2 regions of the Robertmurraya sp. FSL W8-0741 genome follow, and region 2 is predicted to be linked to the other one. Evidence: riboswitches for the same ligand, from Rfam matches in the RefSeq annotation. Region 2 holds a riboswitch; the other holds the start of a gene.
The links. Region 2 has a riboswitch for glycine ahead of gcvT (glycine cleavage system aminomethyltransferase GcvT). Riboswitches for the same ligand answer to the same signal wherever they lie in the genome.

Region 1: another riboswitch for glycine. It lies ahead of NST02_RS20605 (ACT domain-containing protein); the one in region 2 lies ahead of gcvT (glycine cleavage system aminomethyltransferase GcvT).

Annotation. Positions count from the first base shown of each region.
Region 1 covers NZ_JBBOQG010000001.1:4,211,946-4,228,517, reverse strand. Annotated here, with positions in the region: gene NST02_RS20655 (ABC transporter permease subunit) at 1-368, opposite strand, end outside; gene NST02_RS20650 (ABC transporter permease subunit) at 365-1,267, opposite strand; gene glsA (glutaminase A) at 1,455-2,384, shown strand; gene NST02_RS20640 (ABC transporter ATP-binding protein) at 2,637-3,374, shown strand; gene NST02_RS20635 (ABC transporter permease) at 3,371-4,120, shown strand; gene proV (glycine betaine/L-proline ABC transporter ATP-binding protein ProV) at 4,511-5,719, shown strand; gene NST02_RS20625 (ABC transporter permease) at 5,720-6,553, shown strand; gene NST02_RS20620 (glycine betaine ABC transporter substrate-binding protein) at 6,568-7,479, shown strand; gene NST02_RS20615 (MBL fold metallo-hydrolase) at 7,573-8,424, shown strand; gene NST02_RS20610 (PFL family protein) at 8,515-9,876, opposite strand; gene NST02_RS20605 (ACT domain-containing protein) at 9,892-10,167, opposite strand; glycine riboswitch at 10,241-10,313, opposite strand; gene NST02_RS20600 (TetR/AcrR family transcriptional regulator) at 10,431-11,321, opposite strand; gene NST02_RS20595 (DHA2 family efflux MFS transporter permease subunit) at 11,510-13,012, shown strand; gene NST02_RS20590 (trans-sulfuration enzyme family protein) at 13,533-14,678, shown strand; gene NST02_RS20585 (TerC family protein) at 15,205-15,987, shown strand; gene NST02_RS20580 (TetR/AcrR family transcriptional regulator) at 16,478-16,572, shown strand, end outside.
Region 2 covers NZ_JBBOQG010000001.1:2,034,057-2,050,628, forward strand. Annotated here, with positions in the region: gene NST02_RS09820 (DEAD/DEAH box helicase) at 1-890, opposite strand, end outside; glycine riboswitch at 1,372-1,460, shown strand; gene gcvT (glycine cleavage system aminomethyltransferase GcvT) at 1,867-2,970, shown strand; gene gcvPA (aminomethyl-transferring glycine dehydrogenase subunit GcvPA) at 3,017-4,363, shown strand; gene gcvPB (aminomethyl-transferring glycine dehydrogenase subunit GcvPB) at 4,356-5,816, shown strand; gene NST02_RS09840 (rhodanese-like domain-containing protein) at 5,960-6,343, opposite strand; gene NST02_RS09845 (lipoate--protein ligase family protein) at 6,644-7,480, shown strand; partial or broken gene NST02_RS09850 (ribonucleotide reductase N-terminal alpha domain-containing protein) at 7,831-8,619, shown strand; partial or broken gene NST02_RS09855 (vitamin B12-dependent ribonucleotide reductase) at 9,194-10,966, shown strand; partial or broken gene NST02_RS09860 (transposase) at 11,456-11,861, shown strand; partial or broken gene NST02_RS09865 (IS5/IS1182 family transposase) at 11,980-12,159, shown strand; gene NST02_RS09870 (patatin-like phospholipase family protein) at 12,823-13,707, shown strand; gene NST02_RS09875 (SA1362 family protein) at 13,875-14,264, opposite strand; gene NST02_RS09880 (YqhR family membrane protein) at 14,696-15,211, shown strand; gene NST02_RS09885 (M24 family metallopeptidase) at 15,355-16,416, shown strand; gene efp (elongation factor P) at 16,511-16,572, shown strand, end outside.

The DNA.
Region 1 (16,572 bases), 2.2 Mb from region 2:
TTGAGCCCGTTCAGCAAAGCATTCGCACCAAGCCATTGTCTATGAGCAAAATAGGCAAGGGGAATGGCTAATAGATAACGAATCAAAGTGATTGAGAGAATAATTAACAGCGTTTCTTTCGCGCCCATGACAATTAAGCTCAGCATGTCTCGTCCGTCACGGTCTGTCCCCAATGGAAATTGTACTGAAGGTTCATAAGGGGGTGCGACCGGAATTTTGTTTTCGTCCCAAAGATAATCAATTTCCTGCAGTTCACCATCAATAAATGGTAAATATTCTCCGAAAAAGGTCATAAAAAGGAGAAAACATAGCATAATGCTTCCGATGGTTAATACCAGATTTTTTTTGCAAAAATTCAGAACAGTCATTGTAACGCTCCCGCTTTTTGTGGTAAAAGTTTATATTTCAATAGCTTGGATAGGACAATTGTTGCAAACATCATCAAAAGGTATGGCAGCATAAAGGCTAGGGCTCGAGGTTCATCAAATTCTTGAATACTAGTCAAGAGATGGTAGCCCGCTCCTTGGAAGCTGGCCAACTTTTGCATGATTGGCAAACTAGTTAACAGGTAAAGCATGACAAATTGAGTTTGATTTAAAATCGAATAAAGGCAATTCCAAATCATATGTTTGAGGATGTTTAATGTTGTTAAGCCCTTGGAACGAGCTGTTCGCAAATAGTCTTGGCCCATTTCATTTTCCAGTGCAGCAGATGTGAATTTCACCATATGGACCATTGGAAATACGGTAATGGCAATCATCGGAATAAGAAAGTTATACCAATGATCATTGCCATACAAACTGAATTTTGGAACACCTATGTAAAATAACTTAATCAATAAATATTGGAGGGCAATAAAAAGAAAAAAATCAGGAATGGAAGAAAAGATCCATGAAAAAAAAGCCTGGACTTTCCCGATAATTTTATCGCGAAAATAAAATTGTACGATTCCTAGTAAAGTACCAGCCCCCATACTTAAAAGCAATGCGGGTACGATAATTGTAAAATCGCGCAGTAATAGTTTTTGAACTTCTTCCAAAATCGGTACGCCCATACTGTTATTTCCGAAGCCTTTTTCCATACGAAAATGCTCAACGAAAGCAGCAATCTTCTCCTTATACAAATCGAATGTGAATGGAAAATCTGCAGTGAATACGAGTCCTCCATGATGCGTGATATCCATCTCTCTTGGCAGCAATAAGAGAAGCACAAACGCAAATATAATGATTAGAAAAACGAGTAAGCTCTTAATGAAATCCCAAGCCATGAGAACCTCCTTTTTAAAGTATGATTGTCTTCTACATATGAAAATGAGAAAGACATTATAAAGTATTTGAAAATGGTTTAATTTTAGAAAATTCAGTTTAGTTGATTTTCTCATAAAAACACAATTTTAGTCAAATTATCCCACATACAGCTATGCTAATGGGCTCATACTAAAATTGGTGATGTCAATGATATGTAGGTCTGATGAACAATTGCAACTGATGGTAGAAGAAGCACGGAAATGGACAAAGGCTGGAAAAGTGGCGGATTATATACCTGCCCTCGGTTTTGCAAATCCACATGATTTATCAATTGCGATCCATTCTCCTAATGGAGAATGTGTTTCAGCAGGAGATATAGAGAAGAAGTTTACGCTACAAAGCATTTCAAAGGTTATTAGTCTTGCCCTAGTATTAATGGAACAGGGAAAAGAAGATGTTTTTGAAAGGGTGGGGATGGAGCCGACGGGAGATCCCTTTAATTCGATTGCAAAGCTGGAAACGATGGCTGTTGCTAAGCCGCTTAATCCGATGATTAATGCAGGAGCATTGGTTGTAACCCACATGATTGAAGGAAATTCTGTCGATGAGAGATTGAATCGTCTAATATCATTTATTCAAACTTTATCCGCCGATTCAGAAGTGAATTATTGCAAGGAAGTAGCAAAGTCTGAATATGAAACCGCCCATTTAAATCGTGCTTTATGTTATTTTTTGAAAGAGCATGGAGTTATTCAAGAAGAGGTTGAACCATTAATTGATTTGTATACGAAACAATGCGCAATTGAAATGAATTGCCTTGACTTGGCGAGGATTGGTCTTGTTTTTGCGATGGATGGGAAAGATCCAGACACTGGAAAACAGTTAATGCCCTCTGCAGTTGCGCGAATTTGTAAAACGTTTATGGTTACTTGTGGAATGTATAATGCTTCAGGGGAATTTGCCATAAAGATCGGAATACCAGCAAAAAGCGGTGTGGCTGGTGGCATTATGGGGGCTGTGCCTGGAAAATACGGGATTGGCATATTCGGACCGGCTCTTGATGAAACTGGAAATAGTATTGCTGGAATCAAGCTGCTTGAGCTTTTATCAGAAAATTATCGCTTGAGCATGTTTTAGGCAATTGAACTTAAAACGGAAATGGGAATGTCATTCAATCTCCTGATATATTTATAGAAGAAATATGCTATGTTTTGGAGGTGAAATGGTAAAATGAATGTTAGAGCCACCTAAAAAAATGGCTTTGTGACAATGACTCATTTTCTTAACCTTTCAGCATAACTGAAAGACATGTGAAACCAAGGTTTCACACGAAAGGAGCCCAAAATCGTTTTATTCAAAGCCAACAATAGTAAAGAGAGAGAAGTGGGTATGAAAAACACGGAAATCGAGCTACATAATATAAGAAAAGCATTTGCTGATGGCTCCAAAAAGGTTCCGGTATTAAATGGGATCAGTGCCAAGATTGAAAAAGGCACTCTGCTTACGATAGTTGGGCCATCAGGATCAGGGAAAAGTACGATACTGTCCCTATGTAATTTATTACAAACTCCGGATGATGGCGAGATTTATGTGAATAAGCAGGAAGTTAGAAAATGGAATGTTCAGGAACTTCGGCGTTATGTGGGGATTGCTTTTCAGTCGGCGCCTATGACAAAAGGAACCGTTCTTGAAAACTTATCCTTGCCATTGAAGCTTCGTGGAGAGACGTTAGAAAATCCGGAAACCTATTTGGAGTATGTTGGTTTATCAGCGGAACTGCTATCGAGAGAGGCAAAGGAGCTTTCAGGAGGGCAGAGGCAACGTTTATCGCTTGCCCGAACATTGGTGAACAACTCCTCTGTTCTACTATTAGATGAAGTAACTTCCGCTCTTGATACTAAAGCTTCTCAAGGTATAGAGGAGCTGATTCAACGGATAAACAAAGAGCGTTCTGTTACGATTCTTTGGGTCACGCATGATTTGTCTCAGGCAGAAAGAGTCGGAGATGAAACATGGTTGATTAAAGATGGTCAACTTGTTGAAGGTGCACCAACAAAACAATTTTTTTCTGAGCCACAGGATGAGCGTACAAAGGACTTTTTAAATTTATTGAGGAGTAGCTTATGAATTTAACAGCAATTATTTTTAGTTTTGTCTTTGTTATTCTCGCTCTTTTTTTATCTAATGCTTTTAAACTAGGCCTAGGAAAAGATATTATCATTACTTGCGTTCGTGCAACCATTCAATTATTTATCGTCGGCTATATTTTAAAATTTGTCTTCGGTTTTGATCATCCTTTTGTCATCATTCTAATGCTTTTAATCATGATTCTAGTCGCCGCCAAAAATGCGGCTAAACGTGGGAGGGAAATCCCATATGCATTTTGGAAGATCTTCTTGACGATCGCGGTTGTGGAGATTATCACGCAAGGCTTTTTATTAGGATTAAAAATTGTTCCTGCAGAACCGCAATATATTATTTCCATCAGTGGCATGATCATTGGCAATTCAATGATTATAGCGAATCTTTTTCTAAATCGGCTAAAAGCAGAAATAGAAATGAGAAGAGAGGAAATCGATTTAGTTCTATCGTTGGGAGGCAGCGTTAAGCAATCGATTTTCCCAATTTTGAAGCAATCGATTCGTGCAAGCTTAATCCCGACAATTGAAGGACAAAAAACGATCGGTCTTGTCCAGCTCCCAGGAATGATGACCGGTCAAATTATTGCCGGCGCTGACCCCATACAGGCAGTCAAATTTCAATTATTAATTGTCTTCTTAATTATGTCGGCAGCGACTTTAACAGCGATCATTTTAGGTTTTTTAATCTATCCTAGCCTATTTAATAAAGAACAGCAGCTTGAAGTATTTTAATATAAGGCTTTGGTATGTTGATTTTTTTCATGGCATTAGAGGACCTTTCAGCATAGGTGAAAGGGGGCACACGAAATGAGTTAAAATCGTTTTATCAACAAGATTGTTTAACAAAGCCTAATATTAAAAGCCCATGCATCCAAATGCTTGATGTGGCGGGCTTTTTCTCTATGAACTTCTAGCATCCGGGAGTATCTGGGAGGAATATGGATGATTTATAAGGATACTCCACTTAATTTTGTACAGTTATTTCTGAACATACGTTTTTAACAGAATAAAGCTGTTTTTCGAGTTTGTTCATAAAGTTATAGAAGAGTATAATTAATAACCATGGATAAAATTTCAAAAAATGTCGTGCTGTTGCCTTAGAAAGTTAATAGAGGTGAAATAATGAGTGATGCAAAAATAGAAGTCCGGAATGTGACGAAGGTCTTCGGTAAATCTCCTCAGCAAGGAGTAAAAATGCTAAATGAAGGTCTTAGTAAAAAGCAAATACTTGAAAAAACCGGAATGACTGTGGGGGTCAATAAGGCGAGCTTCGAAGTGAGGAGCGGAGAGATATTTGTGATAATGGGCCTGTCGGGAAGTGGGAAATCAACATTAGTCCGAATGTTCAATCGATTAATTGATCCTACCGATGGTCAAGTGCTTATAGATGGACAAGATATTGTCAAGATGAAGCCGAATGAATTAAGAGAAGTACGACGTTCAAAAATAAGTATGGTCTTTCAGAGGTTTGCCCTATTTCCACATCGTACGGTTTTAAGTAATACAGAGTACGGTTTGGAAGTTAAAGGATCAGATCGAAAACAGCAAAGGGAAAAGGCGTTGGAAGCATTAAAGCTCGTAGGTCTCGAAGGCTATGAAAACAGTTACCCTAGTGAGCTTAGTGGAGGAATGCAGCAGCGGGTAGGTTTGGCCCGTGCTCTTGCGAATGATCCTGATGTTTTGCTTATGGATGAGGCATTTAGTGCTCTCGATCCGTTAATTCGAAAAGATATGCAAAATGAGTTGCTTGAACTGCAAGAAAAAATGGAAAAGACCATTATTTTTATTACCCATGATTTAGACGAAGCATTGCGCATCGGAGATAGAATCGCATTAATGAAAGATGGCTCCATTGTTCAAGTGGGAACGCCCGAAGAAATCCTTATGAATCCAGCAAACGATTATGTAGAGCGATTTGTTGAGGATGTTGACTTATCCAAAGTATTAACAGCAGCGCACGTCATGAAACGTCCAGAAAAAATCCTTGCCGATCGAGGATTAAGAGTCGCTTTACAAATTATGAAGGATGCGGGAATCTCTAGTCTCTATATTGTTGATAAAAAGCAAAAGCTTGTCGGAGCGATTACAGCTCAAGATGCAGCCGATGCATTGAAAAAAAATCAAAAAATCGAAGATATTATGATTCGCGATTTACAAACAGTCACACCTGATACATTGATTTCCGATATGTTTGAACAGGTGGCTACCGCCTCATTGCCCGTTGCGGTAATTGATGAAGAAGAGCGTTTAAAAGGAATCATCGTTCGCGGTGCTATTTTGGCTGCACTTGCAGGAGACGATATTCAATTAAACGGAAATGAGGTGAAATAAGTGACCTTACCAAAAATACCACTCGGCGATTGGGTCGATACATTTGTTGATTTTTTACAAGTACAATTAGAGCCCCTATTTGATTTAATAAGAGATGGAATCGGCGGCTTTGTTGAATTTATTGTTTGGATATTATCATCTGTTCCTGCTGCTATTCTTATTATCCTATTTACAGCACTTATGTTATGGGTCAGCAAGTGGACAAATGCTGTATTTACAGCAGTTGGACTTTTATTAATCTATAACTTGGGATACTGGGATGGGACCATCGACACTTTAGCGCTTGTGCTAACCTCAGTCGTTATTTCCATTATAATTGGGGTTCCAATCGGCATTTGGATTTCCCAAAATGATACAGCCCGAAATATTATTACACCAATACTAGATTTCATGCAGACGATGCCTGCGTTTGTATATTTAATTCCAGCCATTCTTTTCTTTGGCATTGGGATGGTTCCAGGAATTATTGCGTCGGTTATTTTTGCGATGCCTCCGACGATCCGCTTAACGAACTTAGGGATTCGTCAAGTGCCAGAGGATTTAATTGAGGCAGCAAATGCATTTGGTTCAACTACGAAACAAAAATTATTTAAAGTACAGCTTCCTTTAGCGACACCAACCATTATGGCAGGAGTCAACCAAAGTGTGATGCTGTCACTTTCAATGGTTGTCATTGCGTCCCTAGTTGGAGCACCAGGTTTAGGTGCCGATGTGTATCGAGCTGTTACTCAAATCAAGGTAGGAATTGGTTTTGAAGCTGGTCTGGCGATCGTCATTTTAGCGATTGTATTAGACCGGATTTCTCAAAATATAGGAATGAAAAAACAAAAATAGGGGGAGACATATTGATGTTTAAAAAGAAGTTTTTATTAGCATTGGCGCTTTTGTTCACAATGCTGCTTGCGGCTTGTGGTGGAAATGATGAAGGTAGCAAAAGTGGAGATGGAGAATCGGCTGACGGCGGTAATGAAGGAATCGGCGAGCAAGTAGATTATAAAATTATTGGAATTGAGCCTGGTGCAGGAATCATGCAAGCGACAGAGACTGCGCTAGAAGAATATGAAAATTTAGCGGACTGGTCTCTTGTTGAATCTTCTTCAGCTGCTATGGCTTCAGAGCTTCAAAAAGCTTATGACAAGAAAGAACCAATTATTGTCACTGGATGGACGCCGCACTGGAAATTCGCGAAGTTTGATTTGAAATATTTAGAGGATCCGAAAGGTGTGTATGGTGAAGCTGAAGTAATTCAAACGTTAGTACGTGAAGGATTGCAAGAAGAACAGCCAAGTGCTTACACTGTTTTAGACCAATTTTTCTGGACTCCAGATGATATGGCAAATGTCATGGTTGAAATTCAAGAAGGTGCTGATCCCGCTGAAGCGGCTGCTGCATGGGTAGAAGAAAATTCAGATAAAGTGGCTGAATGGACAAATGGTGCAGAAGAAGTTGACGGCGAAAAAATCAAGCTTGCTTATGTCGCTTGGGATTCTGAAATTGCAAGTACAAATGTTGTGGGGAAAGTATTAGAAAGCATCGGCTATGATGTCGATCTTCTACAACTAGATGCAGGTCCAATGTTTGCGGCAGTTGCTGAAGGAGATGCAGATGGAATGGTAGCAGCATGGTTACCAGGAACACATGCATCGTACATGGAAGAGTACGGAGATAAGCTGGTAGACTTAGGTCCAAACCTTGAAGGTGCAGCAATTGGTCTTGTCGTACCTACTTATGTTGAAGCAGATTCAATTGAAGATTTATAAGAATAAAAAAATGATGCTCAGAATTCTCTGGGCATCATTTTTTTATTGAAGGGGGAAAATAATGCTAGCTGAGACATACTAGGAGGTATTTTAGTGGACAAAGAAATGAATTACGGTAGTGACTACACATTTATTCCCGCCACTTCGATAGGAAGCGGAATTGGAATAGAAGTATTACCCGATTTGTATTCACATACGATTCAAATTGTAAACATCATTCTAGTCGGCACTGCTGACGCATTTGTTTTAGTAGATGCAGGAATGCCCGGAGCGTCGGAGGAGATCATTGCAGTAATTGAGAAGCGCTTCGGAATTGGGAGTCGCCCAAAAGCAATACTATTAACTCATGGGCATTTTGATCATGTTGGAAGTATTATTGAACTAATTGAACATTGGAATGTTCCCGTCTATGGACATGAACTAGAACTGCCATTTTTATCGGGAGAAAAGAGTTACCCTGAACCGGATCCAACAGTGGAAGGTGGAATGGTAGCGAAGATGTCGAAATTCTTTCCAAATGAACCAGTAAATTTAGGGAAGCATGTCCAAAAGCTACCAAATGATGGTACAGTACCATTTATGCCAGGATTTAAATGGATACACACACCTGGACATACGCCTGGTCACGTCTCACTTTTTCGAGACTCGGATCGGGCATTAATTGTTGGAGACGCCTTTGTGACGGTGAAACAGGAATATTTATATAAAGTCATGACGCAAGAACAAGAAATTAGCGGACCACCACGATATTTTACGAATGACTGGAAAGCAGCAAAGGAATCAGTGACACGGTTGCATGGATTAAATCCAACTGTTGCGGTGACAGGGCATGGACTACCGATGTCCGGAGAACTTTTAACTAAAAGTCTAACGAAATTGGTGCAAGAATTTGAGCAAATTGCTCTTCCGGACTATGGAAAATATGTTGATAGAGATGTACATTAGTTTTTATGCAAAATAAGATGAGCAAAAAGTCGATATTGGTGAAACGCATAAACTCGTTAAAAATGAGGCGGATAAAATCCGCCTCATTGACTAATTAATTAACGACTGTAACGGAGCAGGAATGCGTCCGCCACGATTGATCATCTTTTCAGAACTATAAGGGTTTACTCCCATGACAGGGGCTCGTCCTAATAATCCGCCAAATTCGACCATATCCCCTTCTTTCATGCCGGGAACGGGGATGATTCGAACAGCCGTTGTCTTTTTATTTATCATTCCAATTGCAGCTTCATCGGCAATAATCCCTGCTAATGTAGCCGGAGTAGCATCCCCTGTTAATGCAATCATATCGAGGCCAACGGAGCAGACGCAAGTCATCGCTTCGAGCTTTGATAACGATAGGGCATCATCCAGAATCCCACGAATCATTCCGTTATCCTCACTAACAGGGATAAATGCGCCACTTAAGCCACCAACATAGGAACTGGCCATCGCGCCACCTTTTTTAACGGCATCATTCATTAATGCAAGAGCTGCGATGGTTCCGTGCGTGCCAACTCGTTCCAAGCCAATTTCCTCCAGAATTTCCGCGACACTATCATTCATCGCATTGGTTGGGGCGAGGGAGAGATCCATGATTCCAAATGGAACGCCAAGCCTTTCGGCAACGACACGACCAATAAGTTCACCTGCACGAGTTATTTTGAATGCAGTTTTCTTAATGATGTCACTTACTTCACCAAGGTCTGCATGAGGGTATCGTTTCAATGCACTTAATACAACACCTGGACCACTCACTCCCACGTTCAAGACAACATCTCCTTCACCTGCACCGTGAAAGGCGCCAGCCATAAAAGGATTATCCTCAACAGGATTACAAAACACAACGAGTTTTGCACAGGCAAGACCATTTTGCTCCTTGCTTTTTTCCGCTGCCTCTTTAATAATTTCTCCCATCTTGCGAACAGCGTTCATATTGATGCCAGCGCGTGTCGTTCCTACTGAAACGGAGGCGCATACTCTTTCAGTACCACTTAAGGCGTCGGGCAGAGCATCCAGCAGCGTTTGTTCACCGACGGAAATGCCCTTATGAATGAGAGCTGAATAGCCACCAATAAAGTCAACGCCAAGAACGATCGCTGCTTTATCTAACGTTTTTGCGAGTTCGACAGCTTGTTCAACGGAAGCATGACCAAGAATTTCCGCAATCGGCGTAATCGAAATCCGTTTATTGATAATCGGAATTCCGAATTCTCGCTCTACCTTCTCAGCAGTGATTTTTAAATCCTTTGCATAGTAGGTAATCTTCTCATAAACCTTTTTATTCATTTGCTCAAAATTAGAATCTGCGCAATCTCGCAAGCTAATACCCATCGTCACTGTGCGGATATCAAGATTTTCCATCTGCACCATTCTGATTGTTTCCATCATTTCATTAACGGCAAAATTCATGTTCGTTCTCCTCTCTTACACTCGGTGCATGGCCTGAAAAATGTCTTCGAGCTGGACATTGATCGTTAATCCGAGAGCTTCCCCTAAATCGGCAAGCTTTTGTTGTAAAGCTTCCAAATCCTCATATTTTGTCACATCAATGATCATCATCATTGTAAAAAAATCTTGTAAGATAGTTTGACTAATATCGAGAATATTAATTGTTTCTTCAGCTAAGATCGTCGTAACTTTTGCAATTATTCCTACCTGATCCTTTCCAATTACACTGACGATGGCTCTTTTTTGTTCCAACTAAATCACCTCAAAAAATAGTATTAAAAAAAGAGACTGGTTTCCCAATCTCCATTAGACGTAGAATAACAAATGTTACTCTTCTGTCCTTTTGCCTGAGATTGTGAATCCTTCGGCGCCGCAAGGGTCTCTCCAGAAGCTGCTCCTGTTATAGTGTTACCCATAACATTCATCGCTAAAGTGAATCAATTTTAAAAATGATTCAATATGAAATTATTTTTAAAATATAACAATGTCTTGCCAAGAAATCAATGAAAAAATCTTTATTTCTCATTTTTTACATATTCATTAATGAACTTTTCAAGCTTTTGCATACCCGTTGTGTTTTTTAATTGCGGATCCTTTTTTAGCGTATCAAGGACACTTTCAATTAGAGAAAGACGGGGCTCTTGTCTATTGATTAATTCTTCATAAATGAAATCAAGTAACTCGAGCTGTTTCTTTGAACCAATATTTTGAGTAAATGGCTTTTTTAAGCTAAGGATGATGCGATGCAAAGCTTGTTGAAAGGCTTGATTATTCTTTTTTCCGTTCGGGCTCCACGCGTCTAGAAGTTCTGGTTTAAGGAGCTGTTCGCCAGAGTGGGAGACCTCTTCAATAATTTTAGCAATCCTGTTGACGCTGTAGCGGACTACAAGATGGATCGCACGTGGAGATTTTACAGCAATCGAATAATTTTTCAGCATATGGCTTAAAATGCCCATAAACATGCTGGCACAATCTAATAAATATGGCTTTTTATCCTCGCCAAAAATCGCTACAAATCGTTCAAATAACCAACGTAAGCTTTTAAAGGAGCCAATTTTAATAAATTGTTTAAGCTCCTCATCATTAGAAACGTAAACTTCTTCAAAAAGGGCTGTTAAATTATTGGAACGATTCATTTCGAGCTGCAGCTCCATTTGTTTTATAAAAATTTCTATATCTGAAGGATCTTGTCCGATTAGCAAATCGTTTCGTTCTTTTTCCATCTGTTTATAAAGGGTTGTGAAAAGAGCGATTAATAATTCGTTTTTAGATGAAAAATAGTTATAAAAGGTTCCTTTAGCAATGCCGCTATAATCGAGGATGTCTTGAATAGAGGTTGCTTGAAAGCCTTTATCGATAAATAGTTGATGCGCCATTTTAATCACATGCTGTTTTCTGTCTTTCATATTCATCACCTTTAATAGAGAGATTGTACCAAATGTCTAATTCGATAGTACATGATTTTGATTAATTCCTCAATGTGGTAAAAAATCTGGTTTTTTTCAATTGCTTTTTTTGAACGGCTGGTATATGATAAGTCTTATGTGAAATCCGAGTATAATATAATGTACTATACGTCTAAGGGGGAAACACAATGGATAACACGATTGGAAAGTCTAGTCGTCCACCATATGGCATCATTGCGATCTTAATGGTTGGTGCATTTATTGCGTTTTTAAATAATACGTTATTAAATATCGCATTGCCATCCATTATGGGAGAATTGAAAGTGGGTCCGTCAACCGTACAATGGTTGACGACAGGGTTTATGCTCGTTAACGGAGTATTAATTCCAACTTCCGCTTTTTTAATTGAAAAATATAGTGTTCGCCGTTTGTTTTTAGTGGCGATGGGTTTATTTACTATTGGCACAGTAGTAGCAGGAATGGCTCATGCATTTCCGCTTTTGCTGGCGGGACGGATGCTGCAAGCTTCAGGTTCAGCGGTGATGATGCCGCTCTTGATGAATGTGATGCTAGTAAGCTTCCCCGTTGAAAAAAGGGGAACAGCAATGGGGATGTTTGGATTGATCCTTATGGCTGCACCTGCAATTGGTCCAACATTATCAGGGTGGATTATTGAGCACTATGATTGGAGAATGCTTTTCCATTTCATTACGCCAATAGCTGCAGCAATTTTCATTCTTGGCTTTTTCTTATTGAAGGATAAAAAGGAAAAATCAAATCTTCACCTTGACCTATTTTCATTAATTTTATCAAGCTTAGGCTTTGGTGGAGTTTTATATGGATTTAGTTCAGCAGGAAATAAAGGCTGGGATAGTATCCACGTATATGGCGCGATTACAGTAGGGGTCGTTACATTAGTGTGGTTTATTCTTCGCCAAGCAAAATTAGAGCGACCAATGTTGAACTTCCATGTCTTTAAATACCCGATGTTTGCCCTTTCTTCATCAATTACGATGGTTGTCAACATGGCAATGTTTTCAGGAATGCTCTTGCTTCCCATTTATGTCCAAACATTGCGTGGGATATCGCCAATGGATGCTGGCTTATTAATGTTGCCGGGGGCGTTAGCAATGGCATTGATGTCACCAGTTACAGGAAGACTATTTGATAAATTTGGCGGAAAGATTTTAGCAATAATTGGGTTGAGCATTATGATCGTAACAACCTTTTTATTTAGTAAACTTACGTTTGAAACAGGTTATACTCATCTCATGATTTTACATGCGATTCGCATGTTAGGCATGTCGATGGTCATGATGCCTGTTTCCACTAACGGATTAAATCAATTGCCAAAACGATTCTATCCGCACGGTACGGCAATGAACAATACTCTTAACCAAGTGTCAGGTGCGATTGGTACGGCTCTGTTAGTCACTGTTATGTCAACCCGCACTGAAACACATGCAACAGAAATTGCGAAATCATTAACGACACAGCCGACAGAGGCAATGAAATTACAAATTGAAGCGCAAGCGATGTTAGAAGGGATTAATGATGCCTTTTTCATAGCTTCGATCATTACGATATTGGCATTTATCCTAGCATTTTTTATTAAACGTTCAACAGAATCGGAAGATCCCCAACAAGAAACAGCAAAACCGCAAGTAAAATCGAAACTTGTTGGCAACTAAGCAAACTTAATTTATATCAAGAGATACGGCTGTAGATAAACGGGAAGATCAGGTTTGTCTGCAGCCTTATTTTTGTTGCGCACCGACAAACATTTCGAGGGACGAGAAAGTGCCATAGTCACAAGCACGACTATGCTTCTTCTTTTAAAAATGGCGCACGATAGGCATTGGTTTGCTGTTTATCATAAACCAAAGGCTCACTGGACTAAAAAATTTAATGCGATTGTGATATAAACAGTAAAAAATTACCGCTCAGTTATTCTCCCAGCTGCTTTCATATTAGGAGGGATCGGATACCAGTTTGAATTTGATCATGCTCAAGTGATTCATTTACTTGAAAGTTATAGGATTTGGATTGCCTTAAGAGCTACCGTTATTCTGCCATTTTATACGACCGAATTTTTAAAATGACGATTCAAAATAAAGATGTTCACGAGCTTATCTAAAAATATTTGCTTGCAATTCCAAAAGGTTTGATCTAATGATCAATCTATGGAATTTAAAGGAGAAGGTGAATATTTTGGAAAAGAAGTTTGAAACGATCCTATTGCATCCAAATCGAGAGGATAAGAAACCGATAAAGAGTAAAGTAACCCCTATTTATCAAACTTCTGCCTTTGTGTTTACTGATTTGGAGGAGCTTGAAGATTATTATCAAGGGAAAGGAAATTACTTGTATTCACGTACAGGTAATCCAAATCCAGATGAACTAGGAGCAGCGGTGGCTGCAATTGAAGGTGCTCCAGCTGGCATTGCCACATCATCCGGGTTATCAGCGATTTTAGCAGGGGTTCTTGCTGTTGTGAAAAGTGGGGAACATATTGTTGCTGCAGATGATTTATATGGAGGAAGCTTCTTTTTGTTAAAAGAAGAGCTTCAAAACCTTGGGATCGAAACAACATTTGTTTCCTTTTCAGAGTATCAAGAAGTTGAGAGAGCCATTCAACCAAATACAAAGCTTTTATATACAGAGTCTATTACCAATCCATTGTTGAGAGTAGAAGATTTGCATCAAGTGGTGACGCTTGCAAAAAAACATAACTTACAAACACTTGTAGATAATACTTTTGCGACCCCTTTTCACAGCAATCCTTATACTATCGGGATCGATTTAGTTGTTCATAGTGCAACCAAATACATCGGCGGTCATAGTGATGTGACTGCAGGAGTGTTAGTAGGAAGAGAGGATTTAATTGCCAAGGCAAGAGCCAAGGTTGTGAATCTCGGCGCTAATGTCAGTCCTTTTGAAGCATGGTTGACAAGCCGCGGCCTCAAAACATTGGCGCTGAGGATGAAATGCCAATCAGAAAATGCAAAACAATTGGCCAAGGCGTTGCTCGATAATCAAAATATTGAAAAGGTCTATTACCCGTTTGAACAAACCAACGATGGCTTTGGTGCTATTGTCACAATAAAGTTGGGGGAAAAGGTAGATGTGGATACTTTTTTCAAATCGTTAGCATGGATAAAAATTGCCCCAACTCTAGCGGGAGTTGAAACGACGGTCTCTCATCCATTAAAGACGTCTCATCGAGCTTTGCCACCTGAACGAAGCGAAGCTCTAGGAATTACAATGGAGTTAGTGAGAATATCCGTTGGCATCGAGCATCCGGCTGATATTATTAACGTTTTCACAGAAGCTCTAAATAATGCGCTGAATGAATAAGATATCTTTGTTCTTCCAAATAGATAGAGCAAGCCTTCGAAGGGTTACACTGCCAACAAAATCAGCAATTTGATTGCTTTTCGACCGCTCGTCGATCACGGTTGTTTTCCATCGTAATTCCTCCTATAGAAAATAGCATCACCATCACACTATTTATGGAGGACAATTGTATTATTTTGTTTAAAACAACGAAATAATGATTGACGAATGTTTTAGTGATCGATTATAGTAAATATATAATCAAATATCGTTCTCCTAAAGGGGAGTAGCTTTAACAACAAAGTCGTCATTTCGGAGATATTTGTCTCTCGGCTTTGTTGGCGACTGGTTTGTCATAATCGTTAAAACCGACAGTTAGCAAGACCTTTACCACTGGTAAAGGTCTTTTTGTTTGTTTTTAGGCCTTTACCGATATCGGTAAAGGCCTTTTCTATTTAGTGAGAATAAGGAAGGTGAAGGCAATGTGATTTAAGCGATTTTTGGAAAAGATAAAAAGATAATGATACGAACTAGGAGGAGAATTAACATGGATATTTCAATTTTATTAGAATATGGTTGGGTGTTGCTTTTGCTTATTGCTTTAGAAGGCCTGTTAGCTGCAGATAATGCACTTGTGCTGGCGATAATGGTAAAGCATCTCCCAGAAGATGAAAGAAGAAAGGCTTTATTTTATGGGTTGGCGGGTGCGTTTGTTTTTCGTTTTGTTTCTTTGTTTGTCATTTCCTTTCTTGTTGATGTTTGGCAAGTTCAGGCTATCGGTGCCCTCTACCTATTATTCATCTCGATCAATCACATCGTACGAAAGTTTGTGAAGAAAAATTATGAAGAAGAGAAAGAGGAAAAAGAGCCCAAAAAGCAGTCTGGATTTTGGATGACAGTTTTCAAAGTAGAGCTTGCGGATATTGCTTTTGCGATTGATTCTATTTTGGCAGCAGTTGCTTTGGCAATGACGCTGCCAAACACAAACCTTCCTCACATTGGCGGAATGGATGGAGGAAAATTTTTAGTTATTTTTGCCGGAGGTTTAATCGGAGTCATCATTATGAGATACGCAGCAAATTTATTTGTGAAGCTCCTTCATGCAAGACCAGGTCTTGAGTTGGCTGCATTTGCCATTGTCGGCTGGGTTGGGGTAAAACTGGTTGTATTAACATTAGCGCATCCAGATATTGCAGTCATCCCATATGAGTTCGCTCACTCGACATTATGGAAGCTGATCTTCTATACTGTTTTAATTGGAATTGCGGCAGCAGGATGGTTTTTATCTAAAGATCATGAAGATGTCGAGAAGCAAACAACTAGAGTGTAAATATCTTTTAAGCAATGTAACATAACAACCCCTTGAAGGTCAGGGTACAGTAATAAGAGAGTGCCGGAGTTTAAAGATTGAACGCAAGCCTTCGATCAGCTTAATGAAGAGGCTATTTAAGTAGAAGGTGAAAAAGCTCATTCTGCTTTGATTCATATAGGCTAATCAATTTGGTAGATGACTTTCTAAGGTGTTGAATTCTTTATTCTTGCTATACTTATTAGTTTAAATGCATTTTTTGCAGGTACTGAAATGGAGCTAGATTCTTTAAGTGATGGACAGCTCTGTTATATTCCGGACCGTGGAGAAAGCCAGAAAACCATCTTTTTGTAGTCGAGGATGTTAACGAGCGGTGCAAGCAAGGTTATCGTATTGAAAGGAGAAAAGCAGGAATAAATTGAAAAATTTCTGCTTTTTTCTTTGTTTTAATTGACCGGTGGTTAAATATATTTTAAACTGTAATTATTAAAAGATTAGTTAGGAGGGCAATATGACACCGAGAAGGACTGTACAACAAGAATTGACAAAAGAAATGATAATGGATGCAGCAAGAGATCTCTTTTCTGAAAAAGGCTACCAGCATGT
Region 2 (16,572 bases):
CTCCTTAGCTCAGAAATGGCATCATACAATTGCTGTTCTTCCTGTGAAAACTCGATAGGAATTGTTTCTACATGCCGATCAGTCCATTCAATGCCGGTGTCTGCTCTGCGATTGCGAATCATCACTTTATTGACTAATTGTTTTAAATGCTCATTATCATCTAATGAACGTGAATTTCTTTTATATTTTTCATAAAAAGCGGACTCATTCCCTAAATGTCCAGGTTTTAATAGGGAGACAAGATTAAAGATTTCACTTATGCGATTTTGGATAGGAGTGGCTGTTAATAAAAGACAAAATTTCTTTTTTAAACTTTGGACAAATTCATAGTTTTTCGTTTTATTATTTTTTAGTTTATGAGCTTCATCGATAATAATTAAATCATAATCCTGTTGGAAAATGATGTCGCGATGAGGATTGCGCTTGGCTGTGTCGATCGATGATACGACGACATCATATTGCTCCCAAACGTAGCTTTTCTTTTGGGCGACTGCTGGAATATAAAATTTACTCGTTAGTTCATTGGCCCATTGTGTGACAAGGGATGCAGGGACTAAAATTAAGGCTTTTTTTACGAGCCCTCTAATCATATATTCTTTTAAGATTAGGCCTGCTTCGATCGTTTTTCCTAATCCGACCTCATCGGCTAATATGGCTTTCCCATTCATATCTTCCACAACTCGCTTTGCTACTTCAAGCTGATGCGGTAATGGTGTTAGCTGAGGGAGATGTTTTGGAGCCTGTAAGCCCTCAAAATCATCAATGACCGTGTGTTTTTCCACTTCGATTGCCAGTTTGTATAAGTCCCAATTCCCCCAAGGACCGTCATCTTCAATTTTTTGAAAAAAACCATCTGCCCATGATGTATCGAATTGTATTTCTACCGTCATAGTATTTGCTCCTTTTAACTCGTGTTTTCTGTGAATAAATGAAATGATTATGAACTCTTGTTTTCGAAACTTTGTCATATGTCAGTGATGACTTTTCGATTATTTTCTCTCTGATTCCATGGAAAACCTGTTTTCTTATGGCTTTTTAGCATAACTGAAAGGTATATGAAACCTTTGTTTCATACATAATGATTCTTAAATCACTTGCTCAACAATATCGTAGCTTTTCAGAAAAAGATATTGCCCTCATATTATGTACATGGTAGGATGTATTTGAAAGTTAGAAATTTTGTCACATGTTGACTATAAGCGAACGAATATGTTTTTTTTAGGATAAACAATCGTTATGATATGAATGAATATATGCGCAAAACAACAAAATGTTCGTTTTTATGTGATACCTCTTTTGTAATGATCTCGATTTATTCGTATTAACTCGTACTTTATAGTATGACCAACTGGGAAAATTTTATAAACGCGGATGAGAACAAGGGGAGAGACTACGTTGTAGCGCCGAAGGAGCAAGCATGAATTTGTGAATCTCTCAGGCAAAAGTACACTTGTTTGACGCAACTCTGGAGAGTGCTTCGACAGGAAGAATGAAGCCACCAAAGGGGAAAGCTTACGGGGTGTTCATACAGCATGAAGACTCAAGTAAGTAAACTTTCAGGTGCCAGGACAGAGACCTTTCTTTTATGAAAAGGGGGAGCTCTGTCCTTTTTTTCTTGGACAGAGATATAACGTTTGATTTTGAAAATGGTCTAGCACCAGCGCCAATCGCCTAGCAAATTTCAGGTCCTTTCACTGCGATAAGTCAACTATGAATCGCTTCACGATTCAAGTTTCCTTTATCTAAAGTCGAAGCTCTTCCAGTTTGTACGGCGATGAGCAAGGCGCTTCCGCTTTTCGATTAAATTTCGCTTTTTTAAGCGGGTTTTGATAAATACCAAGTAAAAATAAGAAAGGGGATCATGTAATGTCTGAGCTAAAGCGCACTCCTTTATTTGAGGTTTACAAACAATATGGGGGAAAAACAATTGATTTTGGCGGATGGGACCTTCCTGTACAGTTTTCCAGCATTAAAGAGGAACATGAAGCTGTTCGAACTAAGGCAGGATTATTTGATGTCTCTCATATGGGGGAGATTGAAGTTAAAGGTCCAAACAGTCTTTCTTATCTGCAAAAAATGATGACAAATGATATTTCAAAGTTGAGTGCTGGTGGTGCTCAATATACCGCTATGTGCTATGAAAATGGTGGCACAGTGGATGATTTACTCGTTTACAAACTAGGGGAAGATGATTATTTACTCGTGGTAAATGCGGCAAATATTACGAAAGATTATAATTGGCTAGAGAAGCATGTCGATGAAGGGGTTACGCTCAAAAATATCTCTGAGAGCATGGCTCAGCTAGCATTACAGGGACCAATAGCAGAAAAGGTATTGCAAAAGCTGGCAAAGGAAGACCTAAGTAAGATTGGCTTCTTTAAGTTCCAGCTTGAAGTGGAAATAGCAGGAAAGAAAACGCTTGTCTCTAGAACTGGCTACACTGGTGAGGATGGCTTTGAAATCTATTGCGCGAGTGAAGATGCTGTTCTGATTTGGAATGAAGTTTTAGCAGCCGGACAAGATGACGGAGTTTTGCCATGCGGCTTAGGGGCAAGAGATACGTTGCGTTTCGAGGCAACTTTAGCTCTTTATGGTCAAGAGCTTTCACCGCGAATTTCACCGTTAGAAGCTGGGATTGGATTTGCCGTAAAGCTTAATAAAGAAGCTGATTTCTTTGGAAAAGAAGCGTTAAAGAAGCAAAAAGAGTCCGGTGTTCCTCGTACATTAGTTGGTATTGAGATGATCGAAAGAGGAATTCCACGCCATGGCTATCCAGTTTATATCGATGATCAAAAAATTGGCGATGTGACTACTGGTACTCAATCACCTACATTAAAGAAAAATATTGGCTTGGCACTTATTGAAAGTAAATTTGGTGCGCCTGATACAGAAGTGGCAGTTGAAATTCGCGGCAAGAAAGTAAAAGCGAAAGTGATCCCAACTCCATTTTATAAACGAACTCGTTCTTAAAAGGAATGAAAACTAAATTTGCCAGGAAAAGAAAGGGGAATCCGCAATGAAGCATCGTTACTTACCGATGACTGAAGCCGACCAAAAAGAAATGCTTGATACGATCGGTGTTTCTTCCATTCAGGAGCTTTTTGATGATATTCCGAAAAGTGTTCAATTTAAGGGAAACTATAATATTAAAGCAGCAAAATCGGAATCTGCACTATTGAAAGAATTGACTCGATTAGCTAATAAAAATGCTGATTTAAAGTCTCATTCTAGTTTTCTAGGAGCAGGTGTATATGATCATTATATGCCTGTTATCGTCGATCACGTATTATCACGTTCAGAATTTTATACAGCCTATACACCGTATCAGCCAGAGATTTCTCAAGGTGAATTACAAGCCATTTTTGAATTTCAGACGATGATCTGTGAACTGACAGGAATGGATGTTGCCAACTCTTCTATGTATGATGGTGGAACGGCTCTCGCCGAAGCAGCCATGCTTAGTGCAGGTCAAACACGCAGAAAGAAAGTACTGGTCTCCAGCGCGGTTCATCCAGAATCAAAAGAAGTCGTGAAGATGTACGCAATGGGACAATATATCGAAGTCATTGAAGTTCCGCAAAAGGATGGGATTACCGATCTGGAAGCGTTACAGTCAATGGTTGATTCGGATACTGCAGCAGTGATTGTGCAATACCCAAATTTCTTTGGCCGACTTGAGCCGCTGGCAGAGATAGAAGAGGTTGCCCACGAACAAAAAGCGATGTTTGTTGTCTCTAGTAATCCATTAGCTCTTGGTGCCTTAACTCCTCCTGGAAGGTTTGGTGCAGACATTGTTGTAGGGGATGCGCAGCCATTTGGTATTCCTACAGCATTCGGTGGTCCGCATTGTGGTTATTTTGCTGTCACGAGCAAATTGATGAGAAAAGTACCAGGCCGTTTAGTTGGACAAACGACTGACGATGAAGGAAGAAGAGGGTTTGTTCTTACTCTTCAAGCGCGTGAGCAACATATTCGTCGTGATAAGGCAACGTCAAATATCTGTTCGAATCAAGCGTTGAATGCATTAGCTGCATCTGTAGCGATGACCGCTTTAGGAAGAAAAGGCGTGAAGGAAATGGCGCTACAAAACATCCAGAAAGCCCATTATGCAAAGAAGGTCTTGCAAGAAAAAGGGTTGGAGATTGTTTTTGACGGTCCATCCTTTAATGAGTTTGTCGTAAAGGTTTCAAATCCTGTGAAAGAAATGAATCAAGCCCTCCTGCAAAAAGGAATTATCGGTGGTTACGATCTAGGTCGTGATTACCCTGAGCTCGAACAGCACATGTTAGTAGCGGTTACAGAGTTGAGAACGAAAGAAGAGATCGATACATTTGCGCAAGAAATGGGGGATTTCCATGCATAAAGAAGATCAAGCCCTTATATTTGAACTTAGCAAGCGAGGCAGAGTTGGTTACAGCCTTCCAGAAATGGATGTTCCAGAGGTTGATGTGAACGAGCTTTTACCGGAAGGCTATTTACGAGCGGAAGAAGCGGAATTACCGGAAGTATCGGAGCTCGACATTATGCGTCACTACACTGCGTTATCGAAGCGAAATCATGGGGTCGATTCTGGTTTCTATCCACTCGGTTCTTGTACGATGAAATACAATCCGAAAATTAATGAAAATGTAGCTCGCTTTAATGGCTTTGCTCATATTCATCCATTGCAGGATGAGAGCTCTGTCCAAGGTGCCTTGGAGCTTATGTATGACCTTCAAGAGCATTTAATTGAAATCACAGGCATGGATGAAGTTACGTTACAGCCTGCAGCTGGTGCCCATGGAGAATGGACTGGCTTAATGATGATTCGCGCTTATCATGAAGCAAACGGAGATACGAAACGAACGAAGGTGATTGTTCCTGACTCTGCACATGGAACAAACCCTGCATCCGCAACGGTAGCTGGTTTTGAGACGGTAACAGTGAAGTCAAATAAGCACGGATTAGTAGATTTGGAAGATTTACGAAACGTAGTTGGAGAAGATACAGCAGCATTGATGCTGACAAATCCTAATACTTTAGGTCTATTTGAAGAAAATATCGTAGAGATGGCTGAAATTGTCCACGGAGCCGGTGGGAAGCTATACTATGACGGTGCCAATTTAAATGCTGTGCTTTCAAAAGCAAGACCAGGTGATATGGGCTTTGATGTCGTCCATTTAAACCTTCATAAAACATTTACTGGCCCCCATGGTGGCGGTGGTCCAGGTTCAGGACCTGTAGGAGTGAAGGAAGATTTAATTCCGTTTTTACCGAAGCCTGTCGTCACGAAGCAGGGAGACGAATATGTACTGGATTATAACCGTCCGCACTCAATCGGTCGCGTTAAACCTTATTATGGTAATTTTGGAATTAATGTCCGTGCTTATACGTATATTCGCAGCATGGGTCCAGATGGGCTCAAAGCTGTAACAGAATATGCGGTACTAAATGCCAACTATATGATGAGAAGATTGGCGCCATTCTACGATCTTCCATTTGATAGACATTGTAAGCACGAGTTCGTCCTAAGCGGGAAGCGTCAAAAAAAGCTTGGGGTGAGAACATTGGATATTGCTAAGCGTCTCCTTGATTTTGGCTATCACCCACCAACGATTTATTTCCCGCTGAATGTGGAGGAGTGCATCATGATTGAGCCGACCGAAACGGAGTCAAAGGAAACGTTAGATGCCTTCTGTGACGCGATGATCCAAATCGCCAAAGAAGCGGAGGAGAATCCAGAAATTGTTCAAGAGGCTCCGCATTCTACAGTCGTAGGTCGTCTTGATGAAACAACGGCAGCGAGAAAACCGATCTTGCGCTATCAAAAACTATAATATAATTTTTAATAAAAGGTAGTGTGCTTAATATTGTTGTTGTATAATATTTCGACTATCTTATGCGAAATGCGAAACATCAAAAGCGTATTATCGTCCCAAATGAAAAGGAGCTTTGCCCATGTGCAAAGCTCTTTGTTTGTCTATTTTTTTGTTTTGATCTTGCCTGTCCATCTTTTAAATCCGCCTTTAAGTTGCGATAAATCTTTATAGCCTTTACGATGAAGGGTTTGCGCGGCACGGCTACTTCTCATGCCACTTTGGCAATATAAGTATACAGGCTTGTCAGGACGGATTTCTTTCATTCTCATTTTCATTTGAGAAAGGGGAATATTTCTTGCACCAAGAATATGTCCAGCCTCAAATTCGTTCGGTTCCCGAACATCAATCAATTGTGCTTTTCGATATCCTGCACGAAACTCTTCTTCAGTAAGAGTCTTAACAATCTTTCTTTGGTAGAGCCAGTTGATTATGCTATATACAAGAAATGCAACTGTCAATATTAGCAAAATATAAAATCCGTTCATATCCTTTCTCCTTCCACACAAATAATGTGCCAAATAATATTATATAGGTGATTTAATAAGATAGTAAAGGAAATTGGACAAATTTTTCGTTTCCTCTCCTGGGAAGTAAGCATCTGAGCAAAAAATACCACCATTCCTAAACAAAAAAACGACAAAAGGTAGCGAGAAGGGCTTCTCACTACCTTTTGTCGACAATCTGAGCAGTGTCTATTTCTTTTTTTTTTCGCACTGGTTTGTTATGCTATTATTCAGTGTCTACTATATCGACATGAATTTTCGTATTAAAGAAGAGGGTTACAAATGAAAAAAGAAATTTGGGGTTTTATCGATTCAGGAGATTGCTCTCCCTCCTTCAATATGGCATTAGATGAAGCATTGCTTGATTGGCACAGTGAGGGAAGCATTCCGCCGATTATCCGATTTTATGGATGGAACCCGGCTACTTTGTCAATTGGATATTTTCAAAGGGTAGAAAAAGAAATTAATATGCAAGCGGTTCGGAAGCATGAATTAGGCTTTGTTCGCAGACCGACAGGCGGTAGGGGTGTGCTGCATGAGCATGAGCTCACCTATAGTGTCATTGTCTCTGAGGACTACCCAGACATGCCTAAAACCGTTACAGAGGCATATCGTGTTATTTCAGAGGGGATCCTGCAAGGCTTTCAGCAATTAGGGATGGATGCGTATTTTGCTGTTCCAAAGACGGAGGAAGATAGAGAATCATTAAAAAATCCACGTTCTGCTGTTTGCTTTGATGCACCAAGTTGGTATGAGCTCGTTGTAGAAGGCAGAAAGGTTGCAGGAAGTGCACAGACGAGACAGAAAGGAGTTATCCTTCAACACGGTTCGATTCTCCTTGATCTAGATGAAGATAAGCTCTTTAGCTTATTTAACTATCCGAATGATAGAGTGAAAGAAAGAATGCAAAAGGCATTTAAAAATAAAGCTGTGGCCATTAATGAAATTAGTCAGCAAAAAGTGTCGCTGGAAGAAGCAAAACGCGCTTTTAAAACGGGGTTTGAAAATGGATTACAGATCGAACTGACACCATTTGAGTTATCACGGAAACAGCTTGACTCTGTCAATATGTTAGCAAAACGAAGATATGAAAGTGATGAATGGAATTTTAAAAGATAAACGGCATAAAGTTCGTTTTATCTTTTTCTTTTTTAACATGAATCTTTTGTCCTGGTTTATAAAAAGCGCAAGTGTTGAAATATGTTAAAATTTATCAATATATGCTGAAAACATCGGACGATCTCTCTTTTTCTCAAGTTTTTAATCGTTTTTGTGTTTGACAAAATTTATTTTTTTTGCTGCACACACAATATATAGTAGTGGTTTAAATATTTGACATACTATATATTGATTTTGTTGGAGCGGTGTGATAATTTAATAGTAATTTGAATTACAGCTAGATTTAACTAGTGTTCTTCTACCGATAATTCAATAGACTAAAAAGGATTTAATTTAAAGGAGTTGTGTGTATGTCTGTTGCGTTAGGACAAAAATTAAATATTGATGTGGAGCGTTTGAACAAGGACATCCGATTGTTTCCTCAAGTTCATCCCATTACCCCAGACATGAAAATTACCCATAAAGGTGTTTCTAGATTGGTTATGTTAGATCGCTACACTTTTAAGGATACAGAAAAAATTACGCTTACGAACGGGGATTTCGTCGTTCTGACTATTAAAGAGGATCCGAAATTTCCAGCTAGAGGCCTTGGTCAAATTTTACAGATTGATTGGGAAGAAAAAAGGGCTCAAGTTCTTGTAGATGAAGAGTATCGTGGTGTACTTGATGATCCAGAAGAAGCAAGCACTGGTGTTATCAATCGTTCACTAGATGTAATCGAAAAGCCGTTAGAGCTTTACTACGAACAAATTGCGAAACGCAACGCAACAGGCTTGGCATCTGTTGAAACAACGGAAGAAAAGAGACAAGAGTGGTTTGAGAAGTTCTATCAAGAACTTGTTCATTTAAATTTTATTCCGGCAGGGCGTGTTTTGTACGGTGCAGGTGCTGATACAGATGTAACGTATTTTAACTGCTACGTAATGCCTTTTGTTCAAGACTCGCGCGAGGGGATTTCCGAACACCGTAAGCAGGTGATGGAAATTATGAGCCGTGGCGGCGGCGTTGGAACAAACGGTTCTACTTTAAGACCGCGCAACACTCTGGCACGAGGTGTGAACGGAAAATCATCTGGTTCAGTATCTTGGTTGGATGATATAGCGAAACTTACACATTTAGTTGAACAAGGTGGATCCCGTTAAGACCATGGCGGGAGAAAAATCTCGCGAATTGCTGGAACACCCTTAGAGCCTTTTTTACTACAACGTGACTGGTGACGGTGAGCGTGAAGGTTTGAAAATAAAAAGGATTGGGCAATCAGCAGCCAAGTATCTTTGGAAACGAAGATAAAGGTTCAACGACTATTGAAACTTCCTAAAGCTCGGGTTAAGAGAGGCAACGGATGCTAGAGATATGGAAGAAGTAAACCGTAAGATACGGCGACGTTCTTATGGGGCGCGAGACAAGGAAGAATTAATTAAATCAACTCAACTCTAAATCTCCATCATAAAGGTTTTAGTCAAGTAGAGATAGCAAAGTTACTTAATAAAAGTCAAGGAACCAAAATCAATTAAGAAAAAGGTTGCTCGAAACTGTATATAAGTAGCATAGAGAATATTAAGCTAATCTTTAAAAGAACTTTATAAACATGGAGTTACAAAACTAGTTGAAATTCGAAAAAATTTCTTCCTTGATGATATAGTCTGACCTTGCATGAGAGTGCAAGAGTGTGGCAGAAATGTCCACACCCCTCAATTAATGAGGAGTAACAATATGCGTGGGGCACAGATGATTATGTTGGCGGATTGGCATCCGGACATTATCGAATTTATTATTTCCAAAATGCAAAACCCAAGAATTCTGCGTTTCTTACTTGAAACGACAAACGATGAAACAATTAAAAAATATGCAAAAGAAAAATTAAAATTTACACCACTTACAGAACAGGAAAAAGCGATGTATCAAGGAATCCTGAACTACAGACATATACCTGGACAAGGTGGATTCAGCGAAAACATTATGGCTGAAGCAGAAGAAAAGCTAAGCACTGGTGGGAATTATTCCGTTCACAACCCTGAGTTTTTAACAGGTGCTAATATTTCTGTATGTTTAACAAAAGAATTTATGGATGCTGTTGAAAACGATGCAGAGTATGAGCTTCGTTTCCCAGATGTAGAACATTACAATGCTCAAGAAATGAAAACTTATAATGAAGAATGGCATAATGTTGGCGATGTACGCGAGTGGGAGAAAATGGGTCACAAAGTACGTGTGTACCGTAAAATCAAAGCGAAAGAGCTTTGGAACCTTATCAACATTTGTGCAACTTACTCAGCAGAGCCAGGAATTTTCTTTATTGATAATGCGAACGACATGACAAATGCGGTAAGCTATGGTCAAAAAGTCGTTGCGACAAACCCATGTGGCGAACAGCCTCTCGCACCATTCTCAGTTTGTAACTTAGCAGCGGTTAACTTAGCTGAAATGGCAGATAAAGAAACAAAAACAGTAAACTTTGAAAAGTTAAAGCGTACCGTTGAAGTTGGCGTACGCATGCAAGATAACGTGATTGATGCTACACCTTATTTTCTGGAGGAAAATAAGAAACAAGCTCTAGGTGAGCGTCGTGTAGGTCTAGGCGTGATGGGACTACATGATTTACTAATCTACTGTGAAACAGAGTACGGTTCTGAAAAAGGCAATGAGCTTGTAGATAAAGTGTTCGAAACGATCGCAACTACTGCATATAGAACCTCAGTAGAGCTGGCGAAAGAGAAGGGAAGCTTCCCATTCTTAACTGCTGACACAGAAGAAGAAACAAATCGTCTCCGTAAGGCCTTCACAGAAACAGGCTTTATGAAAAAAATGCCTGAAGATATTCGTGAATCAATCTTAGAACACGGTATTCGAAACTCACACTTACTAACTGTTGCTCCGACGGGTTCCACTGGAACAATGGTTGGAGTATCTACTGGCCTCGAGCCTTACTTCTCCTTCTCTTACTTCAGAAGTGGACGTTTAGGGAAGTTTATTGAGGTAAAAGCAGATATCGTGCAAGAATATTTGGAAAGTCACCCAGAAGCAGATGAAAACAATCTGCCAAATTGGTTCGTAACAGCGATGGAGCTTGCTCCTGAAGCACATGCGGATGTTCAATGTGTCATTCAGCGTTGGATTGATAGCTCAATTAGTAAAACGGTTAACGCGCCAAAAGGCTATAGCGTAGAACAGGTTCAAAAAGTATATGAAAGATTATACCGCGGTGGTGCAAAAGGTGGAACAGTCTACGTCGACGGTTCTCGTGATTCACAAGTACTGACATTGAAAGCGGAAGAAAACAGCTTTGAAGAGCCAGAGGAAAAGAAAGAAACGCCAAAGCAGCATGTCGTACTTGTAGACACGATCAGTGACCTTCGCTCAACAGATGTGACAATCGGCTCTGAAGTGGGCAATACTTGTCCTGTATGCCGTAAAGGAAAAGTGAAAGAAATTGGTGGATGTAATACATGTACCAACTGTAATACGCAATTAAAATGCGGACTTTAATTCTTTGAAGCGAGTCGAACTCTCTTTTTGAATAAAGTCAGATAAAAAGTAACCTCTTCGGTAGAGCCGCAAGAGGTTACTTTTTTTATAATTGAAAAATAGTTAGGCGTCGTGCGGTGTATAAATCAATAGTGACTCGATTTGCTCGTTTACGTCATGTGCCACATATTTTAATGGAAGGGGCAGTAACATCGCTTGGCGAACGCTCTTAAAACGGAAAACAGGGGCATGAAGCGGAGATTTGCGAACTTTATCGCCTTCTTTTTAATAATCAGGCTTTGTTAAATAGAATGGTAGTTAAAATGATTTTGGGCTCATTTCATGGGAAACCAAAGTTTCTCTTTTAAAATAGAAATAAACTAAATAGCGTAGGTTGATTTCCACTCCGGATGGGCACTTTTTCGCGGGCGGGGCCTAGCCGCTTCCCTCAGCTGTCGCCATCCTCCACTCCAATCCACTTTCTCTTTTTGAATAGAGAATAAAGAAATTGTCTTCAAGTACACGACGAAAACGAAGGAAGGAGATCGGCAATAGCAATCAAATTCAGCGATTTGTGCAGAATGTCCGTTTTTATCCCCGTGTACGGAAAGGAAACACCCTCCAAAACTTATACAATGTCCTATTGTGGAAGGCTTACATAGAAGAGGCGGAACATCTACGTTACAACGATGAAATCAAACAGATCTACGCGAAACGCAAGGAGACGATTGAACGTGTTTTTGCGGATGCGAAGGAAAAGCAGGGGATGCGATGGACAACCTTACGAGGTCTTAAAAACAAGTCTATGCAGGCGATGCTTACGTTTGCTGTCATGAATGTAAAGAACTGGCCACCTGCTTTTAGGGGTGCCAAACGAGTTGATGGGAGCGGAAGGCGCTTGACTCCTGGGGAATAGCGTTAGGCCACTGAAAAACTTAGTAAAAATGGGGGGGAGTTGTCCATTCAACTGACTTTTACAGTGGTATAAATGGAGAGGAGTATTCGGACAGAACGGGGAAATTTAGAACACAGAGTTTAAGAATTTAGCAAAATCTCGGTATAAAATTGAAGCCAAAAATAGTGAATTAAAAAACAGACACGGGTATGATGTTGCATCATCAAAGGGTCTATTTGGTTTGCAAATGCAAGGAGCAACGACGATATTTGTAGTCAATCTCAAAAGAATGATAAAGTTACTCAGTGAAAAAAAGTAAAAACAGCGGAAAAAAGGCCATTTCTTTCTCCATAAACGAGAGAAAATGGCTTTTTTTTGTTCCCATGAATGATAGGGACAAAAATAACGTAAGATTTTCAGTGGCCCCAATAGCGTGACAGCCTAGACTCCGCACGAGCATCCGCGAGGAGGAGGCTCGGCGCACGCCCCCGGGAAAGCAAGGAAATCAACGTTTTTAGCGCAATTCCAATCCAAAAATGACAAAATCCATCGATAGGGAGCCCTTTCGATGGATTTTGTCGACAGTCTGCTGAAAGGTCTTCTGATTCCATGAAGCGATAGGAGAAAACGAGCCAAAAATCAACACCGACATATAACAAAGCTAATAATAAAAAAGACGTCAAGTCATCTGAAGCCACCTTATTGAATAAGGTGGCTACTTCATATTCTCAAGCAGTAAAAATTTTTACATATATTTTGTTTTAAGATTTAGCCATGCAGGTAATTTTCTATGTTTACCGAAAAACACTTTTTTCATGTCCACTGTACTATTTTGATAGACTCCTGCTTATTTATGTAAAAAGCTTATTTCTAAGAGATGTCGCCCTTGTTTGTAGGCAAGTAATATTGTATGTTGCCGCATTTTGAATCGTCCAATAGGTCCTGCAACGAAGAAATGAAAAACATCTAAGGAGTGACCGTTATGTATATAGATGGAGTTTTTTCAGGTGGAGGGATCAAAGGCTTTGCCTTAATCGGGGCTTATCAGGCCATCGAGGAAAGGGGACTTAAATTCAAACGAGTAGCTGGGACAAGTGCAGGCTCAATTGTCGCTGCCTTAATTGCGGCTAACTACACAAGCAAGGAAGTTTATCAGCTGATTGACGAATTGGATTTAGTAAATTTTTTAGATCAGCGCAGAACCTTTATCCCAACGAAGGTTGCGAAATGGTTATTATTATATTGGCGAATGGGGCTTTATAAAGGAAATAATTTAGAAGAATGGTTGGAAAAGAAATTGGCGGTTAGAGGTATTCGCACCTTTGCTGATTTACCACCACAGACATTAAGGGTAATTGCTTCCGATTTGACAAACGGGCGCTTAATGGTGATACCGGATGACTTGCATAATTACGGCATTAATCTCAATGCTTTTTCAGTTGCGAAGGCGATCAGGATGAGCTGTAGTCTTCCTTATTTCTTTGAGCCAGTAAAACTTAAAAACAGTGTCACACCTAGTATTATTGTCGATGGTGGAGTATTAAGTAATTTTCCAATGTGGCTTTTTGACAAAGAGAATGTGAAAAAAGTACGCCCGGTTTTAGGGATTAAACTGAGTCATCATCTTAATGAGCTTCCAAAGAATGAAATTAATAATGCTATCAATCTATTTGAAGCATTGTTTGAGACAATGAAAGATGCCCATGACTCTCGCTACATTTCACGTAAGCATGAAAAAAACATCATTTTTATCCCAACTGAAGGGGTGCTGACAACTGATTTTGAACTAACCCCAGAAAGAAAACGATTATTATTTGAGCTTGGCTACAATCGCACAACCAAATTTTTTAAAACTTGGTCTTACTAATTTTTAGTTAGTCGGCATTATCATTAAGAAATATAGGGAGTGTGAGGGAAAGAAGACTGGATAGTGAAAATATCGAGCCATGTTTCATCAACATTAATTAAGTTTGTAATCAAAAAAAAGAGCCCAATTAAATTGAACTCCCGTTTTTATAGCTCCGAACCTATTTGCTAAAAGGAGGCCCGTTTTTTCTTTTTTCCTTTTTTCCCCTCAATTACAGTTAAATGTGCTGCAGATTTTGCTTTATTGGCTGTTCTCCTAAAGGTACTAACATTCCCAGAAATGCTTTTAGAAGAAGGCTTAGGAGCGTCTTTTTGCTGAAATCGTTTCTTTGACCGTTTCGCAGCTTTTTTAAAAGCAGTTTGTTCGCGCCTTTGTGGGCTTGCACCATAGAAGCGGCGAACTAAAAAGAAGATACCGAATCCAATAATAAGAAAGACAAAAATATTTGTCAAAAAAGAAGTAGGATTAGAGATAAAACGACTCACTATCCCTATGATTGCCAATCCAATCAGACCTGCTACAAAATAAAAAGAAGTTCGATTTTTCAATAAAGCCACCTCCCTATAAGCATAATTAGCATAAATTTCTAATTTTAAACCATTCTAAAGATTATTTTATAAATAAATATGTGAACGTCAACACAATGGGCTTGAACAAATAAGTGGTGAATGAAAAACGAACAATAGGATTGAAGAATTTATCAATATTCTATGCGTTTATTTATTTTATTGGCACACTATTTTGAAAATTGTGAAATAATTGGGGTTTTATTAATATTTATTATAATTTATTCTACTAGAAAATCAATAAAACCTCCATAATCGTAAACTTTTTCTTCTTATTTTGCTTGTTAAACAATTTTTTGCTCATGTTTCACATAAAAAAAAATCAACATAAACACAAATAAAGCCATTTGAATAAAAAGAATTTCCACCAAAATGCAAAGGAACGCTATTGCTAGGACATAATATAATTGGAGGTGGAAGGAATGAAAGGAAATCCTAAATTAGAGCAAAATAATAAAGAGGAACCGATGTCCATCATGACAATGGTTGTCTTAACAGGTTTGGTCGGGGGAATTTTATGGAGTAGCATTGGCTACTTGCTATATGTTTTTCATTTCACGGAGATCCGTCCTAATGTCATACTTGAGCCATGGGCATTGGGGGAATGGAAAAAACAATGGCTCGGAACGGTGATTTCCATTATATTTATCGGCATTATTTCAATCGGAGTTGCACTAATTTATTATGCTATCCTAAAAAAAGTAACGAGTATTCTTGGAGGAATCGGCTACGGAGTTGTTTTATTTTTGCTCGTGTTTTTTGTATTAAATCCCATTTTTCCGGGGATAGAACCGTTTGGAGAACTTAACAGAACGACGATTATTACATCGGTTTGTTTATTTATATTATATGGAATATTTATTGGTTATTCCATCTCATATGAATATGAGGAGCTGCAAATGCGAAAAAGACAAGAAGCTGAAGAGGTGCCTTCCTAAGAGATGGCAGCTTCAGCCACAAATTGGATTTCTCTCTCCGACAGAGTCTTAGCATGTTACTTAAAAAAACAATATGATAAAATATTCTTGTTAAGTATATTTTTACTATTCTTACAAGTGGAAAGTTAAAGGAGAGAGCCAAAGTGGATAAAATTCAAAAAGTAAGGGATAGTTTTGAAAAGTTAGGGATTGACGGACTACTGATAACAAGCGCCTACAATCGGCGTTATATTTCTAATTTTACCGGTTCAAGTGGTGTTGTTTTAATTAGTAAAGATGCTGCCAAATTTATTACTGACTTTCGCTACGTGGAGCAAGCAGCAAAGCAGTGTGAAGGCTTTGATATTGTCAAACACACTGGCACAATTCCTGAGGAAGTCGCTCTTCTAGTGAAGAATTTAGGGATTAAGCGACTGGGCTTCGAACAGGAGCATCTTACATATGCCAGCTTTAAAAACTATGAAGGAGTTGTTGATGCAGAACTTGTGCCTGTATCCGGCTTAATCGAAAAAATTCGCTTGATTAAGACTGATGCAGAGATTAAGATATTAAAGGAAGCAGCAGAAATAGCTGATGCTGCATATACACATATATTGCAATTCATTCGTCCCGGCATATCGGAGTTAGATGTTTCGAATGAATTAGAGTTCTTTATGAGAAAAGCTGGTGCCACTTCTTCTTCCTTTGACATTATTGTTGCTTCAGGAACCCGCTCGGCACTTCCGCATGGTGTGGCATCGGATAAAATCATCGAAAAAGGCGATTTCGTTACTTTAGATTTTGGAGCCTATTATAAAGGATATGTTTCTGACATTACGAGAACGTTAGCTGTAGGTGAACCAGATGCGAAATTAAAGGAAATTTACGAAATCGTGCTTGGTGCTCAACAATTGGGGATGGCTGGAATAAAACCTGGCATGACTGGAAGAGAAGCCGATGCTTTAACAAGAGATTATATTTCTGCAAAAGGGTACGGGGACTATTTTGGACATTCAACAGGGCATGGAATTGGACTTGAAGTACATGAAGGACCTGCATTATCCTTTAAATCTGATCTCAAATTAGAACCGGGCATGGTTGTTACAGTTGAGCCAGGGATATACATACCGGGACTTGGCGGAGTTCGTATTGAAGACGACACAGTAATTACCGAAAAAGGAAATGAGTCTTTGACTCACTCTACAAAAGAACTCATTATATTATAGAATTATGTAAATCAGTTTTTTGTGATATTTTGGAAAAAGACTCCGTGCTTCCAATTTACATTTTTATTACATTACCCTTGGGAGGATTTTTAAGATGATTTCTGTTAATGATTTCCGTACAGGATTAACGATTGAAGTAGATGGAGGGCTTTGGCG